DNA from 2 places in the Arthrobacter burdickii genome. Region 2 is predicted to be linked to the other one. Evidence: riboswitches for the same ligand, from Rfam matches in the RefSeq annotation. Region 2 holds a riboswitch; the other holds the start of a gene.
The links. Region 2 has a riboswitch for S-adenosylmethionine ahead of P5G52_RS04010 (MetQ/NlpA family ABC transporter substrate-binding protein). Riboswitches for the same ligand answer to the same signal wherever they lie in the genome.

Region 1: linked by a shared signal. The riboswitch ahead of P5G52_RS01545 (sugar ABC transporter substrate-binding protein) and the one ahead of P5G52_RS04010 (MetQ/NlpA family ABC transporter substrate-binding protein) in region 2 are both predicted to bind S-adenosylmethionine.

Annotation. Positions count from the first base shown of each region.
Region 1 is NZ_JAROCG010000001.1:335,461-344,906, forward strand. Features, by position in the region: gene P5G52_RS01520 (acyl-CoA dehydrogenase family protein) at 1-454, opposite strand, end outside; gene P5G52_RS01525 (LLM class flavin-dependent oxidoreductase) at 451-1,881, opposite strand; gene P5G52_RS01530 (ABC transporter permease) at 1,886-3,028, opposite strand; gene P5G52_RS01535 (ABC transporter permease) at 3,025-4,032, opposite strand; gene P5G52_RS01540 (sugar ABC transporter ATP-binding protein) at 4,029-5,624, opposite strand; gene P5G52_RS01545 (sugar ABC transporter substrate-binding protein) at 5,608-6,666, opposite strand; SAM riboswitch class I at 6,773-6,876, opposite strand; gene P5G52_RS01550 (histidine phosphatase family protein) at 7,157-7,828, shown strand; gene P5G52_RS01555 (helix-turn-helix domain-containing protein) at 8,200-8,397, opposite strand; gene P5G52_RS01560 (YegP family protein) at 8,961-9,194, shown strand.
Region 2 is NZ_JAROCG010000001.1:858,705-868,150, forward strand. Features, by position in the region: gene P5G52_RS03985 (serine hydrolase domain-containing protein) at 1-580, shown strand, start outside; gene P5G52_RS03990 (glycoside hydrolase family 26 protein) at 1,059-2,105, shown strand; gene P5G52_RS03995 (maleylpyruvate isomerase family mycothiol-dependent enzyme) at 2,217-2,855, shown strand; gene P5G52_RS04000 (peptide chain release factor 3) at 2,977-4,590, opposite strand; gene P5G52_RS04005 (GAF domain-containing sensor histidine kinase) at 4,717-5,973, shown strand; SAM riboswitch class IV at 6,092-6,205, shown strand; gene P5G52_RS04010 (MetQ/NlpA family ABC transporter substrate-binding protein) at 6,404-7,288, shown strand; gene P5G52_RS04015 (methionine ABC transporter ATP-binding protein) at 7,361-8,389, shown strand; gene P5G52_RS04020 (methionine ABC transporter permease) at 8,389-9,048, shown strand; gene P5G52_RS04025 (hypothetical protein) at 9,153-9,446, opposite strand, start outside.

The sequences.
Region 1 (9,446 bases), 520 kb from region 2:
GGGTGAGTTCGAGGGTCGGGTCGACCGGGTTCACTGAGTCACCCCAGACCCATTGACCGTCGGCGGAGCGGCGCAGCCAGTCTGCCTGCGCGGCTGGTTCGCCGTAGAACACGATCGACCCTTGGTTGATGTAGTGGTAGGCCACCAGTTGGGCGATGGACCCGTCGGTGGTGGCGAGGATCCGGATCACGTGGAAGGCAGTCTCCCAGTGCGCGCCTGCACCGCCGGCTTCCTTGGGTACCAGGAGGTTGATCAGGTTATGTCTGCGCAGCAGTTCCACTTCCTGGAACGGGTCCTGGTTCGCGCGGTCCCGTTCCAGCGCATCGGTGGCGAGCTCATCCGCCGCCTGCCGTGCGACGTGTCGCCAGTGGTTCAGTTCCTGGGCATCGGCATTGCCGTGCCAGGGTGAGCGTGGTGCGCCGGTGGTTGTCGTGTCGTCGATGGTCAGGCTCATACTGTTTCCTCGATCAGGGTCGGGCGTGCAGGAGTATCGGCTGCGCTGGGGGCACCGATATAGGCGTTGCGGTACTGGGCCGCCGGGTGCTGCGGGCTCACGTAGCGGTTGCCGGCGCCGTTGAGGTACTCGCGGAGCGTTGATCCCTCGTAGTCCGTCCAGACTCGGCCGCGCTTCTGGAGCTCTGGGACGACCAGTTCCACGAAGTCCTCGAAGGACCCGGGTGTGACCACGTAGGCCAGGTTGATGCCGTCCAGGCCTGCGTCGTCCACCCAGCGTTCGACCTCGTCGGCGACGGTCTGCGGGCTGCCGACCAGCACGGGCCCGATGCCCCCGACGCCGAGGTAGTGGGCGATATCCGTGGGAGTCCACTCCCGGGTGGGGTCGGCCTTGGTGAAGATCGACAGGGCGGAGCGGACGGCGTTGGTGTCCACGTATTTCAGTGGTTGATCCGGGGCGTAACCGGACAGGTCCAGCCCGGACCAGCCGCCGTAGAACGTGAATGCACCCTCCGAGCTGCTGTAGGAGAGGTACTCCTTGTGGAGCCGCTCTGCGGCCGCGTCGGAATCGGCGATGACGGCGGTCATCAGCGAGAAGATCTTCACCGAGTCCCGGGACCGGCCCCGCAGTTCCGCGCGGTCCCGGATGTCGTCGGTGACCTTGCGGGTCAGATCCGGCCGGATGCCGTTGATGAAGATCCCTTCGCCGTGCTTGGCGGCGAAGTCCCGGCCCCGTGGGGATGCTCCGGCCTGGAAGATCACCGGGCTGCGCTGGGGGGACGGCTCGGACAGGTGTATTCCGGGAACCTGGAAGTATTCACCCGAGTGGTTGATGGGGTGCACCTTGGCGGGGTCCGTGTAGATGCCGCGGACGCGGTCCTTGATGACCGCTCCGTCCTCCCAGGAGCCTTCCCACAGCTTGTACGTCACGTCCAGGAACTCATCGGCGAGGTCGTACCGCTGGTCGTGGCCGAGGATCTCACTGCGGCCGAGATTCCGTGCGGCGCTGTCGAGGTAGGAGGTGACGACGTTCCAGCCGATCCGGCCGCGGGTGAGGTGATCCAGCGTGGAGAATTTTCTGGCCAGCGAGTACGGCTGTTCGTAGGTCAGGGCCGCGGTGACCGCGAAGCCGAGGTTCTTGGTCACGGCCGCCATCGCGGGGACCTGGAAGAACGGGTCATTCAGAGGTACCTGATCACCGTCCCGGAGCGCCGGCGCCGAGGAGTTCTTGTAGACGTCATAGATTCCGAGGACGTCGGCCAGGAACAGGGCATCGAATTTCCCTCGCTCGAGCGTCTGTGCGAGGTCGGTCCAGTATTCCAGCGTGTTGTACTGGTCCGCCCGGTTCGCCGGGTGCCGCCACAGCCCGGGGCTCTGATGGGTCGGGCAGGTCATGTCGAAGGCGTTGAGGCTGATGCGCTTGGTCATAGGGCTACCGCCCTTTCGTGGAAGGTGATGCTGAGGCGGTCAATGGTGCGAGAAGACGGACCAGTGCAGGCGGCGTCCGTGGCGTCCGTGTGAGGAGGATGCCCAGCAGCAGCACGACGAGCAGTGCAACGCCGCGGGCCAGCCCCTGCCAGAAGAAGGACAGCCCGATGAGGTTCATGCCGTTGGCCAGCAGGGCGAAGATCAGGACACCGACGAGAGTGCCCGGCACGGAGACCCGGCCGAACCGGCTCAGTGTGGCCCCGATGAAGACGGCGCCAATGGCATCCATGACATACAACTGCCCGCTGGCGGGGATGAAGGCATAGGTGCGTGAGGCCAGCACCACTCCGCCGAGCGCTGCCGCTCCCGCTCCGATGAGGTAGGCCGACACCGCGAGCCCCGACACACGCTTCCCGGAAATCCGGCTGGCGGTCCGCTGCTCGCCGGTGACGGTCAGTTCGCGCCCCCAGCGGGTCTTGTCCAGTGCCACGTAGACGACGACGGCGACGACGGCCGCCAGGACCAGGGGAATGGGAACACCCAGCAGGGAACCGTTGCCCCACAGCGCGAACCCCTCGGGCACCCGGGACTTCTGCAGGTAAATCGGAGCACCACCACCGGTGAGCAGCTGCTGGACGCTGGTGCCGATGAACCACACGCTCAGGGTTGCCAGGAAGGACGGAATCCGGAGCACGACGATCAGGAAAGCATTGACCAGGCCCACGCTGGCTCCGAAGGCGAGACCCACGGTCACGGCGACCCACGGCACGTAACCCTCGGCGATGGTTGCCGCAGCCGCCAACGCGGCCAGGTCCAGCGCCACACCGATCGAGAGGTCGATTCCTCCGGCGCGCACCACGACGGTCATGCCGATGGCCACCAGCGCGAGGATGGCGGCCTGGTTCAGCACTCCGAGTAGGTTGTCGCCGGAGAAGAACACCGGACTGAGGATGGAGAAGACGAGCAGGATGCCCGCAAGGACCACCGGTGCGATGAGCCGCGGAAGGACCGGACCCGTGCGGGACGCCCGGGGCGCCGTCACAGGTGAGCTCGTCGGTGACGTCGTCGGTGACGTCGTAGATGACATTGTGGGCGAAGAGCCCTGCGGGGCGTTGTGCCCCGCGTCTTCTTTGGTCGGTGTTGTCATTTCGCTGTGCTCCGTCCGCGTATGGCCACTACGGCGAGGACTATGAGGATCAGGACGCCTTTGGCCGCCCCGACCCACTGGCTTGCTACGCCCAGGAGGGTGAACCCGTTCGTGAGTGCGGCGACGAACAGGGCTGCGACCAGGGTGCCGCCGGGTGAGACCACGAGCCTGCGGGAGAACACCACGGACATGAAGGCCACGAGCACGATGTCCAGGAGGATCTGTTCGCCGAGGCCGGGGACCGCTGATGACAGTCTCGAGGCGAGGAGGATGCCGGCGACGCCGGCGAGTCCTGCGGAGATGACGTAACTGCCGAAGATGTAGCGCCCGGGCCTTAGTCCCGCGACGCGGGCGGCGGTGGGGTTCTGCCCGACGGCGTAGCTGCGGATACCCCAACTCGTCTTGCTCATGGCAAGGCCAACGACAGCGAAGATCACCAGCATCACCACGACTGCCACGGGCAGCCCGAGGATGGATCCATCGCGCAGCCACGCGAAGGTGGTGCCGGTGAGGGCGACCTTGACGTTGCCGCTGATCACAAGATTGAGGCTGCCGGCGATGCCGAGCATGGCCAGGGTCGCCAACAGGGGCCGCAGCCCGATGAGGACGGCGCCGCCATTGATGGCACCTGCTATCAGTGACACGAGGAGGGCGAGGGCGATGGCGGCCACGGGGGATGTTCCGGATTGGGCGGCGACGGCCGCGACTGTTCCCGCGAGGCCGGCGACGGCGCCTACCGACAGGTCGATGCCCCCGTTCACGACATCGTCTCCGCCGGTGATGACCACCACGGCCAGGCCGAACCCGGCGATTGCGTAGACGGCGGCCTGGTTGAGGATTGCGCTGATGTTGCCGGGTAGCAGGAAGCTGGAGGACAGGAGGGCGAAAGCAAGGACGACGAGAACGACCGTTCCGAACCCGGCCCATGCAAGCCATCGGGGGGCACCACGCCGGACGGGTTTCGGGGCTGATGCCGTCAACGGTGCAGTGGGTGCGGCGCTCATGCGTGTTCCCTTTCGATCGTGCGGGATCCGCGTGCGATTGTGTCTGCGGTCGTGTCTGCGGTGTCCTGCGCGTCCGCGCCGGAGGCCAGCGCGAGGAGCTTGTCTGTGCTGGCCTCGTCACCCCGCAGCTGGGCGACGATCCTGCCCCGGTAGAACACCAGGATGCGGTCCGCAAGGCCCACCAGTTCTTCCAGGTCGACGGTCACCAGGAGGACACCGGCGCCGTCGTCCACCAGGCGGTTGATCTGCGCGTAGATCTGGGCACGGCTGCCGACGTCGACTCCCGACGTCGGCTGGTCCAGGACGAGGAAACGGGAGCCGGCGGCCAGCCAGCGCGCCAGGACCGTTTTCTGCTGATTGCCGCCCGATAGCCCGCCCGCGAGGACATCGGGCTGGGCGGGCCTGATATCCAGTTGGCCGATGAGGCGTTCGGCGAGCTTTCTCTCCTGCCGCCGTCGGATGACGCCCAAGGGGTTAGTCAGCGTACGCAGGCTGACCAGGGAGATGTTCTCGCCGACAGTGTTGCGCACCAGGGCGCCGTTCTTTCTCCTGTCCGACGGCACGTAGGCCCCTGACGCCTGCACGAATCCGTGGGCCGACCGGATGGCTTTGCCTCCGAGCCGGACGGTGCCGGCATGGGGCAGGTTTCCCGTGACCGCGTCCGCGAGTACGTCCACACCCGATCCCACCAGACCGGTGACGCCCACGATCTCTCCCCAGCGGACGTCGAGGTCCACGTCCGAGAGGGCGCCCGGGACCGCGAGTCCGGTCACCTCGAGCGCAGGGGTCGGGTCCTGCGGAGACCGGACGGGGCGGAAGGCCTCGAATTCCTCGACACCGCCGCCCACCATGAGTTCCACCACTGTTTCCAGTCCACGGGGATCACCTGTCAGGTCCACTTCTCCAGCGTTCCCGCCGTTGCGGAGCACGGTCACCGTGCCGCTGATTCTGCGCAGTTCCTGCAGGTAGTGCGAGATGTAGATGATCGGAACTCCGGCGTCGCGCAGCCGCTCGATGGTGCCGAAGAGCTGGTCGACCTCGGCGGCCGCCAACGGCGCGGTCGGCTCATCCAGCACGAGGAGGCGTGGTTCGGCCAGGACCGCCCGGGCGATCTGCAGCAGCTGCTGTTCGGCGACCGTCAGTTCGTCGACAAGGAGCCTGGGCGGAATTTCCAGCCCCACCGTCCGGCGAAGGTCCTCGACCGCACGCTGGTTCAGGTGGGCACGGGATACCCACCCCCGCCGGCTTTCATCCCGGCCGAGGTAGAGCTGTTCCGCGACGGTCAGGCGCCCCGCCAGGTGGCGGTCCTGGTGGATGACGTAGATCCCGAGCCGCTCGGCATCGCCGGGAGAACTGATAGCCGCCGGTTCGCCCTCGATCAGGATTGTTCCCGAGTCCGCCGTGTATAGGCCGCTGAGGATCTTGATGAGGGTCGATTTGCCGGCACCATTCTCGCCTACCAGTCCTCGGACCTCGCCGGTATGGATGTCGAAGTCGACATCACGAAGCACCTGGGCGCTTCCGAACGACTTGTTGATGCCCTGCATCGACAGGAAAGGCTGGGCGGATGGGAGCCTAGATTCCGAGCTCACTGCGCACCTCGGCCACGTTGTCCTTGTTGATGAACACAGGATTCAGGTAGTTCGTGGTGGGCACGTCATCCTCGGCCCCGGACAGGAACAGGGCGACGTTGTCCGCGGACTGCGTGCCCAGCGCTGCCGTCTGCTGGGCCACCGTCCCGGTGAAGGAGGACTCCGGGTCGGCGATCATGTCCAGTGCGCCTGGCTCGGCGTCGACGCCGTACACCTTGATCTCGTCGCGGCCCGCGGCGTCGATGGCCTGCGCCGCGCCGATCTGAGGGATGTCCCAGCAGGACCAGATGGCGTCGATCTCGCCCTCGGGCAGCCTGCGGAGTGCGTCGTTGATCTGCTGCTTGGCGTCCTCGACAGTACCTTCGTACTTGTCCTGGAGTTCGGGCTGGATCAGCTCGATCTTCGGGTAGTCCTCCAGGACGACCTCGAGTTCGCTGTAGCGGATACGGCACGGTGCGACGCCCGGGAACCCGTTGAAGACCAGGATCCGCCCCTCACCGCCGATATCCTCGGCGATGGTACGCGCCACGGTGGAGCCGATCACCCAGTTGTCACTGGTGACGTTGTTGACCGAGTACTCGGACTGGAAATCGACCGTAAAGAGCGGAATGCCCGCTTCCTTGACCTTTTTCAACGCCGGCCCGAGCGTGGTGGCATCGCCCAGGATCACGATGATGGCATCAGGCTTTTGCGCAATCAGGTTCTCGACGTCGGAGACGTGCTTGTTCTCCTTCGCCTCCGCCTGGGTAGCGATCACTTCTCCGCCCAACTCCTTCACCCGTTCCTGCACGGTGTCGTACACGACGCGGCTGAAGTCGTGAACGATGTCCTTTGCGGCAATACCGACCGTCTTCCCCTCCAGCGAGGGAATGTCGGCACTCGAGGCCTGGCCGGCTGCAACTCCACTGGCGGCGGGTGCCGGCGTGGTTGAGGCCGAGGGCTCCTTCAGGGAACACCCCGTCAAGGCCAGGGCGAGAACGCCCGACATTGCCAAGTATTTGGTGATCGAGCCGGAAAACGTGCGGGGGCGGGTGTTCAACATGTCAGCTGCTCCTGGATCATCGCCCGATGGAGCCGGCATGGGAGCAGTCGAAACTGTCGACCGAGTACGCAGAAAGTACCGGTCAGACCAACGAAAGCTGAATGCTTCTCCATCGGTCCTGGCAGTAGCACCTTTTCTTCGCGATGGAAGCTACGAAGAGGGTTGCTGCGGCGTCATCGATCCAGGTCTCTCGGCCGCTCGGGATGGTTACCCTCCTATATGAACCGACCGCCCGCCTCCACCGCAAACGTGCCGTCACATACATTCACACCCGAAGTCACGAACGGGCTCCGTAACCATCAGCTCCTGGGGACGGGATGCACGGCGACGAGACACTTCCGCTCCCCCCGTCGTTACTGCTCCTGCCCTGTCTTGCTACCCTGCCGTCAACGCGGGGTCGGGTATTCGTGACTGAAGAGTCGGTTGCGATACAGCCCCCGGGACGAAACCGGGCGTACGACCACCGGGCAAACACCGTAGGGTCGGTCGAATGAGATTGTTGTTGATTCGCCATGGGCAAACCCCGAACAACGTCACCGGTCATCTGGATACAGCCTTCCCAGGCGCCGGCTTGAGCACCCTTGGGAAGCAGCAAGCGCTAGCCGTGCCGTCAGCTCTCGCAACCCAGAACATCACCGCGAGCATCACCGCGATCTACGCCTCACCCCTTATCCGAACGCAACTGACCGCCGAACCCTTGGCAGCCACGCTCGGCCGCGACATCCGCGTTGTCCCTGGTTTGGAAGAAATCAGCGCCGGCAACCTGGAAATGCTCAACGATCCCGCATCGGTTGAGGCGTACGCCACCTGCCTGATCAGCTGGATGGAGGGCGACCTCGACCAGCGTATGCCCGGCGGTACGACCGGACACGAGTTCATCGAGCGATACGACAACACCCTCCGGATGATCGCCCGCGCTCATTCCCCGGAGGATTCAGTCGCTGTGTTCTCACACGGCGCCGCGATCAGGGTCTGTACCGCCGTCTCCACCCGCATGCCCCCAGTCCGTGTACGGACGCTGACCCTCCACAACACCGGGATGAGTATCCTGAACGGCGACCCCGACCAGCAGTGGTCCCTTGAAGCGTGGCAATCAGACCCGTTAGGCGGTGCAGCACTGGAGGGCGCCACCTCGCACGACGTCACCGGGAATGCCGGATAGAAACCAGCCCACCGTTCACGTGAGAATCCCCTCAGCCATCGTCCCAACCGAATGACTTCGGGAGGAACACGCCCCGACTCCGGTCATGCACGCCGCCAGCGTCGTTGACCTCACCCCGGCACCCCGGTGACCGAGCCCATCGCTGACACATTGCGTAGCCGTCAGCCGACGCCGCCCCTGAACGAGGTGTTAGCTATGCGCGGCGCATCGACCGACTGAAGCCACCGATTCCTTGGTGGGCGAAAGTCACGAGCATGAGCCGACCCGCAATGTCGCATAGGCACTCTCCAGCTGAGCCATCCATGGCATGTCGCGCTAACCAGGCTTTCCCCTTGCCAAAACCAGCAGGCAACAAGTGCCAAGCCACGCCCTCAGCTGGTTGGAGTGCGGAAATCAGTGCCTGAATTGACCGATTCGAGGTACTGCTGCACGGACGTTTCCGGCACCCGGTAGGAGCGACCGAACCGGATACCGTGCATCTCCCCGGACTGCACCAGGCGGTACACCGTCATCTTCGAAACCCGCATCTGCGCGGCTATCTCCGCGACGGTCAGAAGGTTCATCGTCATTGAATCCACTTGTGCCATAGCTACACCTGCTCCTTTAGACTCTTTCACCACTCCTGCAACGTCGTTAACACTGATCGCTCCATGGTCGTTTCTGCACGAGTAGTCACTACCTGTTTCCCTGGCTCGTTGTACAGGTAGTCGGCTACTGCTCTTGTGTCAGGGCAGGTGCGGGAAACACCACACACAACAGGAGTGAGTACTGGCTTCCTCGTGGCACTATCCACCGAATACGAGGTACCTGGCGGCGGAACCCCAGATCAAGGAACAGAATTCTAGGTTTCTTAGCAAGAAGCGAAACCGAAATTCTAGGTTTCTTAGCAAATATGAGCATGATAATCCTAGGCTACCTAGTAATAAGCGCCCTGAAAGAGATTGCGCCGACTAATCCCCACGGAAATTACTCGCCAGTACGAAAAAAGGTCTTTACTATATGTGAATTGGGTGTGGCTGGGGCCACATGGGGCAAGCCCTATCCCGTTTCCGGGCCAGCCGGAATGCAGCGTTGAGTTCCGGATTCAAAAAACCCCGAGCAGTTCCGCTGCCTGGGTGATGAGGGGGTAGTGATGGCTGGAACGTTCGAGGTTTTCCGTGACGGAGGAGTTTCCTTGAGGTTCAGGCTGAAAGCGTCCGACGGGACGGTCGTAGCCGTGTCCGGGCAGTTCTTGGATAAAGCGTCAGCGGTTGAGGGCATTCGCGCGGTCCGTGAGTGCGCTGGGACGGGGCTGATCACGGACCTCTGCCCACCGATGCCCACTGCAGCAATGGAGCGGGACCCCCTACCCGCCGCGGCGGCATAACGAACCCACGGGTCCAAGGTTGCCTGCCAGTCTCCCTAAATTTGAGGAAGACGGCCCGGTGAGGTGCGACATCCCAGTAGGTGTCAGGTCACCCACTCTTCGAAGCGCTCACAGCGCCCGGTCAAAGATATGCCGGAGCTGCGGAACGAACCCGCTTCGAAGGGCTGATCTGCCTGCAGGGTGAGGATCGTTGCGGAAGCCAGCTCGCTTGTCCTCGCGAGGTGCACCCCAGTCCCTGCAGACCCGCAGCCT
Region 2 (9,446 bases):
CGGCGCCCCTCGGCCCAGGTACTCCAACCTGGGTTTCCAGCTACTGGGGCATGCGGTGGCGGAAGCAGCTGGGAGCAGCTACGAACAACTCCTTCAGGACGTCCTTGGGAATGGATTCCGGACTCCCATTCGTGCGGAGGACATCGGCCCCACGGACCTGACCGGTGTCAGCCGATTCGGCCGCCCCCAGGCGGCCTGGGTAGGTGAGGCCGTCGCGCCTGCGGGTGGCGTCCGCGCGAGCATCAGCATCATGCGCGGCTTCCTTCGTTCGGTCCTCGACGGGACAGCCCAAGGTTTGTCCGCGCTTGATCCGGTTTCGGATTTCACTCCCCGGGTCCGTATCGGTGCGGGTTGGATCGCGCTCAAGCACGAGGGCCGAATGATCACCTGGCACAACGGCAGCACCGGAGGGTTCAGCAGCTGGATCGGACTCGACCGGGACGCCGGCACCGGCGTCGTCGTCCTCGCGGCGCGTCACGGGTCCGTCGACAGGCAGGGATTCAAGCTCCTCACCGAATTCACCACCCTCCGAACGGTGCCACCACCACCACGCACCCTCAACGGCGGACCAGCAGTCTGATCGGCAGCACTCACATCGCTGCCAGAAGAATGAACCCGCTCCACGGGTGTGAACGGAATTTACGTTGACTGAAATTGCCGGAATCCTTGGTCGTCCCTGAGGCAGGGGGCAGGGGTGTTGATTGTGGGCTGGGAGGATAGGGGTGGGGGTCAGCGGAGTCTGGCTGTGGCGCTGGGCAAAGCTGGGGGATGAGTTTGTAGTGGCACGACGACGCACAGTCACGCGCATGAGGGCCGGTAGCGGCCTTGCGCCGGGAGCCGCGACCCGGACAACGCGGGCAGTGTCGCAGCTCGCAGCTGGGCAAGCTCGCCGACACCATGGTTGGGCACCACCTTGGATACGACGGGTGGTCCCATCTCTCGCCCGCCTGTTCGCGGTGCTCCTTCTGCTTGCGCTCTGCGCGTGCAATATCAATCCCCGGGCTGTTTCCTGCGAGCCTATTGACGGACGGAACCTCGCACCCGAGGACGGGACGTTGATGGGCGTGAACCTCGAGTGGGGTCGGGAGACCCTGGCTGAGTATTCGGACAAGCTCGGTGAGCGCCCCGCGGTGGCTGTCACCTTCGCGGATTTCCCGCTCGGCGAGGAGGACCCTGGCCTGCTCGCGTCGGCCGCGGAGCAGTTGCGGCAAAACGGGGGGATGCTCCTGCTGACGCTCGAGCCGATGGAGGGACTGGACGCGGTCACGGAGGACCACGCCGATGAGTTGGCCGGCATGCTCGCACGCTTCAATGCCAGCGGAGTCCCGGTCATCGTGCGCTTCGCCCACGAGATGAACGGTTCCTGGTACCCCTGGGGCCAGCAGCCCGCCGAGTACATCGCGGCCTTCCGCCGGGTGGCCGACGCCGTCCACCGGATCGCGCCGGGATCGGCGATGATGTGGGCGCCGAACTATGCGGGAGGCTATCCATTCGCGGGCGGCACCTACGAGTCCCTGCCCGGCACGCCGGGCTTTCCTGGCCAGGACTTCACGGTGCTGGACACGACCGGTGATGGGGTCCTGACACCGTTCGATGACCCCTACGCGCCCTACTACCCGGGGGATGACGCCGTGGACTGGGTGGGCATGTCCCTCTACCACTGGGGTAGGACGTACCCGTGGGGTGAGAGCGAGATGCCCGAGGAGGGAAAGTTCGCCGACCAGCTCACCGGCACGTACAACGGGACGAACGGGGATGATTCGATGCTGCCGGACTTCTACGCCCAGTACGGGGTCGGTCACGGCAAGCCCGTCGCCATTCCGGAGACAGCGGCCCTGGTGACCGCTGATATCGGGGACCTGCGGACCTTGAACATCAAGCGTGCCTGGTGGGAACAGGTCTTCGACCCCGAGATACCCGAGCGGTTCCCGCAGCTGAAGATGGTCAACTGGTTCGAATGGAACAAGGTCGAACCCGAGGTCGGCGCCGCCGTGGACTGGACCGCGGTGGAGGAACCCGCGATCCGGTCCGAGTTCACCGCAGCCCTACCCGACTGGTACCGCTTCGCGAAAGAACCCGACACCTGCGGCGAACCCCTCGATTGAACCCGAGCAGATGCGCGCGACGGGGGGCGAACTGATTGTCACTCTGGCGCTTCCATGCCCTGAATGGAACACTGCTCCTGTCACCGCAGGACCAGTGGAGGAGCGCGGATCATGAAGCCGGACGAGATAGCGGCGGCTGTGAAGACCGAACGGCATGACCTGTGTGACTTCCTGGAAGACCTCGACGACGCCGAATGGGCCATGCCCTCCCTGTGTCCTGCCTGGAACGTACGGGAAGTTGTAGCTCATCTGACAATCCCGACCAGGGCTTCGGTCGGCTTCCTCGCCGCTGCAGCGATCAAAGCCCGCGGCAACTTCAACCGGATGGTCGCGAACACCGCGCGCGACCGTGCGGCGAGGTTCACCGCTGCAGAACTCGTTCAGCAGCTGCGCGAGAGCGCCCAGTCGTCCCGGCGCATTCCGGGCAGTGGTCCTATGGACCCGTTGATGGACCTGCTCGTGCACGGCCAGGACATCGCACGCCCGCTCGACCGGCGCCACCCTGTGCGCCTCGACGTGGCCGTCCCGGTCCTGGCCTATGTCGTGACGAACCGGTTGCTCGGCGCCCCCGAGCGCCTTGATGGACTCAAGCTCGTCGCGACCGATGTGCGCTGGTCATTCGGGGAGGGACCTCAGGTGCGAGGACGCGTCAAGGATCTGCTGCTCGTCGCCTCCGGCCGTCCGGCCGGGCTCGAGCACGTGACGGGCTCCGGGGTGGAACGCCTGACCGGGATTCTCGGAAGCACATGATCTGCGGACTGCAACGCGACAGCTGTCGTTGACCGGTCGGGGGAGGAAGCGGCGGTGCCGAATCCGTGGCTCGACGCAGCACCCGTCATCGAGGTCGCGCCGACGCGCGCGGAAGGCGCACCTACTGGTCGACGGCGGCGCCGATCGGCTCGAGGATGACGTCGGGGAAGTCCTTCTTGAAGTGCCCCACCTTCCACTTGTCACCGAAGACGGCCACGATCTCGCCGTCGGACCGGAACATGATCTCGCCACCGCGGAAGGTCTGGGGCACGCCCTGGCTCTCGGGTGCAACGCGCATCGCGAGCGTGTAGGACAGGTTGTCGAGCGACGTCGGCGCGTTGAACTCGGTGCCGAGCCGTTCGGCAGCGACCTCGAACTGCAGGGCTCCGACGGCGGCGAGGACGGGCGCTTGGTCACCTCGGAGGTCCGAGCGCAGCACCTGCACCACGCCCTCGTGCTCGAGCTGCTCGATGCCACGGCGGAACTGCTTGTACCGCCCGGGATCCTTGGCCCGTGCGACGGCGAACAGCTCGGGTGAGAAGCGCGGGATGTCGGGGAACTGCACGGGCTGCTCGGCGAACAGGCTGTCGCCCACGCGGAGGCTCGTCGCGTTCACGAGGCCGACGACGTCGCCCGGCCAGGCGGTGTCCACCACTTCGCGGCTGCGGCCGAGGACACGGTGCGCGTACTTCGTGGCGAACGGCTTGCCGGTGCGCTGGTTGGTGATGACCATGCCGCGCTCGAACGTACCCGAGCAGATGCGGAGGTAGGCGATGTGGTCACGGTGCGCGCTGTCCTGGCCGGCCTGCACCTTGAAGACGAAGCCGGACATCGGCGCGTCGATGGGCCTCGGCTCGTCCTCCTTCGAGGGGCGCGGGCTCGGTGAGGGAGCAACATCCACGAGGATGTCGAGGAGCTGCGAGACGCCGAAGTTCTTGGCCGCCGCAGCGAAGAGGACCGGCGTCTGCCGCGCGGCCTCGAACTCCTCGCGATCGAACGAACCGTTCGAGGACTCGACGAGGCCGGATTCCTCGCGCGCGTCCAGCCAGGCGCCGGCGTCACGGGAATCGAGGGCGTCGATGTCGATGTCCGTCTCCTCGGCGGCGTGCGCTCCCGCCTCGACGGCCTCGAGCGCGATGGCCCGCCGTGCGCGCAGGTCCAGCAGTCCCTGGAAGTCACCGGCGATCCCGGCCGGCCATGTCAGGGGAACGGGTGTCATTCCGGTGCGCTCGCCGACGTCGTCGATCAGGCCGAGGGCGTCCAGGCCCGGCCGGTCCCACTTGTTGATCACCGTGATGATCGGGATGTTGCGCTGCTTGCAGACGGCCAGCAGTTTCACGGTCTGGGGCTCGAACCCCTTCGCGGCATCGATCAGCATGACGGCGGAATCGACGGCGGCGAGGACACGGTAGGTGTCCTCGGAGAAGTCCGCGTGGCCCGGGGTGTCGACGACGTTGAGGATGGTGTCGCGATAGGTCAGCTGGAGTGCGGCCGAGCTGATCGAGATGCCACGCTCCTGCTCGATGCCCATCCAGTCGGACACGGTGGCATGGCGGCTCGACTTGCCGTGGGTCACGCCGGCGTCCTGGATGGCGCGGGCGAGGAGGGCCAGGGCTTCCGTGAGGGTGGACTTCCCGGCGTCAGGGTGGGAGATGACGGCGAAGGTACGACGGCGTCCGGCCTCGCGGCGGACGGCGTCGGCGTCGAGGACGGGGGATTCGGTTAACAGGACCACTCCTCCATTGTCCCCGATCCCGGAGCGGCACCTCGCGGGCGGGCCCGGTGTTCGCTGTGCGCGTGGGCCCGGGGTCTACCCTAGGAGGCAGATTCCTGCACGCGGCTACTGGGAGGACGTGGAGTCATGACTGATCAGGCATCCGGACGACGGACGGCGCGGGGCTCGGAGCACACTGATCTGCTCTCGCAGTACGGGCTGGGCATGGCCCTGGGCGAAGCGTCCCCCGTCGGGTCCATGCCGCGGCCTGCCGCTCCCGCGAACGCCCCCGCCGCCCTGCAGAACCTCGTGGCCCTGGCCGTCCAGCTCTGCAACGCCCGGTACGGCGCCATCAACGTGATCACGGAGGACGAGTTCCACCAGATCGCCGCCAAGGGACTCGAACCCCTCATGTGCGCCCGGGAGGATTCGCTGTGCGGGCAGGTCTTCAAGTACGGCCACACCGTGGTGGTCGCGGACTGCACCGAGGACCCCCGCTTCCGGTCGAATCCCTTCGTCGACGGCCGCTTCGGTGCCGTCCGGTTCTATGCCACCACCCCGCTCCTGACGCAGGACGGCGTACCGCTCGGCACCCTCTGCATCTTCGACGAGAAGCCCGGGAACCTGACCGACCAGCAGGCCGCGGGGCTCGAGACGCTGGCCGCGCAGGTCGTCGACGTCCTCGACCTCCAGCTGCGCACACGTCAGCTGGATGCCACGGTGTCCGAGCTGCAGCGCAGCAACGAACTGCTGGGCGAATTCGCCGGCCGGATCAGCCATGACCTGCGGGGACCGCTGACCAACGTCGTCGGCCTCGCGGAGCTCGCCGAGGATGAGCCGGCGCTCCAGGAAGGCCCGGCGGGCACGTACTTCAAGCGCATCGGCGCGAGCGCCCTCCGGATGTCCTCCATGGTCGAGAACCTGCTCGGCTACTCGCGCGTGGGCGGCACGGCGCACCTCGAGACCGTCTCCCTCGCCGAAGCCGTCGCGGCCGCCGTCGACGATCTGGGGCACCACGTCGACGGCGTGGAGATCACGGTCGGGGACTTCCACGGTCACGCCGACCGCGAGCAGCTCCGGGTCCTCATCCAGAACCTGGTGGCCAACGCCGTGGCCTATGCGCGTCCGGGTGTCCCGTCGGAAGTGCACATCACGGGCACCGGCATTGCGGAGTTCTGGCGCCTCGACGTCGCCGATAACGGGAAGGGCATCCCGCCCGAGGAGTACGACCGCGTGCTCGAGCCGCTGGTGCGGCTCGGACGGGAGGGCGATCCGTCCGGTACCGGGATAGGACTGGCGACGTGCGTGCGCATCGCGCAGGCGCACGGCGGGCGCCTGGGCTTCGACCAGACTCCCGGGGGCGGGCTCACCGTGCGGGTCTGGTTCGGGTCGAGCCCGGCCTGACGGCCTTCGCCGGGGCGACGCGTCATGCGCCCTCCGCCGACGCGGGTCGTCGAATATGACGCACCGGGTCACGGTCGTTTTGACCGTGTTCGATGCTGTCGCCTAGCGTTCCCAGAAGAATCAAGAGTTCCAGCCATGGGCCCTGGCCGGTTGGACAGCAACCCTCTCCCGTAGTGGGGTGCTCCAGGTGAAGATTCGGCCGCCGGGATACTCCGGACGGCAAGTACGGCGATTCCCGCGGCGCTTCTTCGAGGCCCTGCCGGAGAACGCCCGCAGCATCCAGTGAGCGAGCATGTCAGTCCAGTAGAACCACGTCCGAGCAGCCTGAGCTGTCCGTCAGTACTGCTGCGCGACTGCTGGGTGCTTCTGTCCCGATTCCCCTGCCGCTGAGCCGTCCGCTGAGCCGGTACCCGTCCGAAGGAAACAAAATATGATCAACTCCCGCAAGCTCCTGGCCGTCGCCGTCGTCCCGTTCCTCGCCTTCACTGTTGCCTGTGGCTCCTCGGAGGCCTCCGAGGGAGGCAACGAGACCGTCCGCCTGGGAGTCGTGGGTGCGAGCGACCCGGAGTGGGCCGCGTTGACCGATGCGGCCGCCGAGGAAGGCATCGACCTCGAGGTGGTCGACTTCGCCGAGTACACGCAGCCCAACCCTGCGCTCACGGAAGGCGAGCTGGACCTCAACCAGTTCCAGCACCTCGTCTACCTCGCCCGCTACAACGTCTCCAGCGGCGAGGATCTCACTCCTGTGGGATCGACCGCCATCTACCCGCTGGGTCTCTACTCCACGAAGTACAAGTCGGTGGAGGAGATCCCCGAGGGGTCGACCGTCGCCGTGCCGAACGACGAGAGCAACCTCGCGCGCGGCCTGCTCGTCCTCCAGTCCGCCGGCCTCGTCACCCTCAAGGACGGCGGCAGCGCCTTCTCCACCATCGACGACGTCGACGAGGCGGCATCCAAGGTGACCGTCACGACCCTCGAGGCATCACTGACGCCGACCTCCCTTCCGGACGTCGCCGCTGCGATCATCAACAACGACTTCGTGCAGGACGCCGGCCTGAACTTCGATGACGCCATCGCCCAGGATGACCCGACCGATCCGGCCGCCGCCGCCTACGTCAACATCTTCGCCTCGCGCGCCGGTGAGGAGAACAACGAGACCTATCAGAAGCTGGTGAGCATCTACCAGGAGAACCAGGAAGTCCTCGACGCCGTGCAGGAGACCTCGGGCGGAACCGCCGAGTTCCTGAAGGTGCCTGTGGAGGAGCTGAAGACGTCCCTCGACACCGTCGAGGAAGACACCCGCGCCCAGGGCTGATCAGCCTTCTCTTCCGCGTGTGGCCGACCGGTGATCCTGGCCGGCCACACGCATCCCTCAGCTAGGAACACGATGCCACTCATCTCACTGCGGAACGTCACGAAGAGCTTCCCCCCGGGACGCCGCGGCGAACCGCTCGTCCATGCCATCGACAACGTCAGCCTCGACATCGAGGCGGGGGAGATCTACGGCATCATCGGTTACTCGGGGGCAGGGAAGAGTACCCTCGTCCGTCTGATCAACGCCCTCGAGAAGGCGACCAGCGGCGACATCATCGTCGACGGGCACCAAGTCACGAACGTCCCGGACCGCCAGCTGCGCACACTGCGCCTGGACATCGGCATGATCTTCCAGCAGTTCAACCTCTTCAGCGCCAAGACGGTCTGGAACAACGTGGCCTACCCCCTGCGGGTCGCGGGCAGGACCAGGGACGAGATCCAGGCCCGCGTGACCGAACTCCTCGACTTCGTGGGACTCGCGGACAAGGCATCGAACTACCCGGAACAGCTCTCCGGCGGCCAGAAGCAACGCGTCGGCATCGCCCGCGCCCTGGCGACCTCACCCAAGATCCTCCTCGCGGACGAGGCCACCTCGGCACTCGATCCCGAGACCACCCACGAAGTACTCCGCCTCCTGCGCCGGGTCAATGAGGAACTCGGCATCACCATCGTGGTGATCACGCATGAGATGGACGTCATCCAGACGCTTGCGACCAAGGTGGCCGTCATGGACAGCGGACGGATCGTGGAGCAGGGCGATGTCTTCGACGTGTTCTCCAACCCCCGTGAAGCATCGTCGCAACGGTTCGTCTCCACCGTGGTCCGCGGCATCCCCGCACCTGATGAACTGGCAGCACTGCGGGAGAGGCACCGAGGACGGATCGTCACCTTCTCCTTCCGCGACGGCGACTCGTCGCAGGCATCCGTGTTCCTCGAACTGGCCGCTGCCGGCATCGAGTTCGAACTGATCTACGGCGGCATCAACGACATCCGGGGCCGCGCCTTCGGGCACCTCACCCTCGCGCTCACCGGGGCGGACAGCGTCATCGACACGACCCTGCACCACATGGCCGGCCGTATCACCGTGAAGGAACTCGCCTGATGGAAGACCTCATTCCCCTGACACCCCAGCTGTGGGAAGCCACCTACGAGACCCTGTACATCGTGGGCCTCAGTCTCCTCTTCGGAGGCCTCGGAGGGCTCCTGCTGGGCATCGGTCTCTACACCACCCGGGCCGGCAGCATCCTCGGCAACCGGGCCGTGTTCGGCACCCTGAACATCATCGTGAACATCTTCCGGCCGATCCCGTTCATCATCTTCCTCGCCGCAGCTCAACCCCTCGCCCGCGCCGTCACGGGAACCGGCATCGGCAACAGTGCCATCATCTTCACCCTGTCCCTCGCGGCAGCATTCGGCATCAGCCGCATCGTCGAGCAGAACCTGCTGACCGTCCAGCCCGGGGTCATCGAGGCTGCGCGCTCGGTCGGCGCAGGACGACTGCGCATCATCCTGACGATCCTCATCCCCGAGGCTCTCGGCCCACTGATCCTCGGATTCACCTTCATCTTCGTAGCCCTCGTCGACATGTCGGCCGTGGCCGGATACGTCGGCGGCGGCGGCCTCGGTAACTTCGCGATCCAGTACGGCTACCGGCAGTTCAACCCCGTCGTCACCTGGGCGGCGGTCATCGTGATCATCCTGCTCGTCCAGGCCGTCCAGCTGCTCGGCAACGTCCTGGCACGCAAGGTCCTCCGCCGCTAGCCCGTTCGGATCCGGCCTCGAACGGCCGACGCCGGATGACCGACGCTGGATGGCGCGACCATCCGCCGGCCCGCTCGGTCATCCGGGCGGGCCTTCCGCGTTGTTCATCGTGCGCGGTTGGCGGCTGACCTGCCGAGCGGCAGGAGGAAGCCGGCCGCTACCAGCCAGAGGAGCCCGCCGAACCGCCCGATGGGAAGCAGGAACTGGACCGGCTCGATGGTCATCGAGAGGAAGCTCAGTTCGGACAGCGCAGCGATCACGAGGCCCGCCCATGCGAGCCACCGCGGCAGGAGCCCGAGGACGAGCGCCGGGACGGCGATGCCTGCGACGAGGAGCCCCAGGCCGACCACGTATCCCACCCCGCCGGCGATGAATGCGAGCAACGACAGCGCATGGGT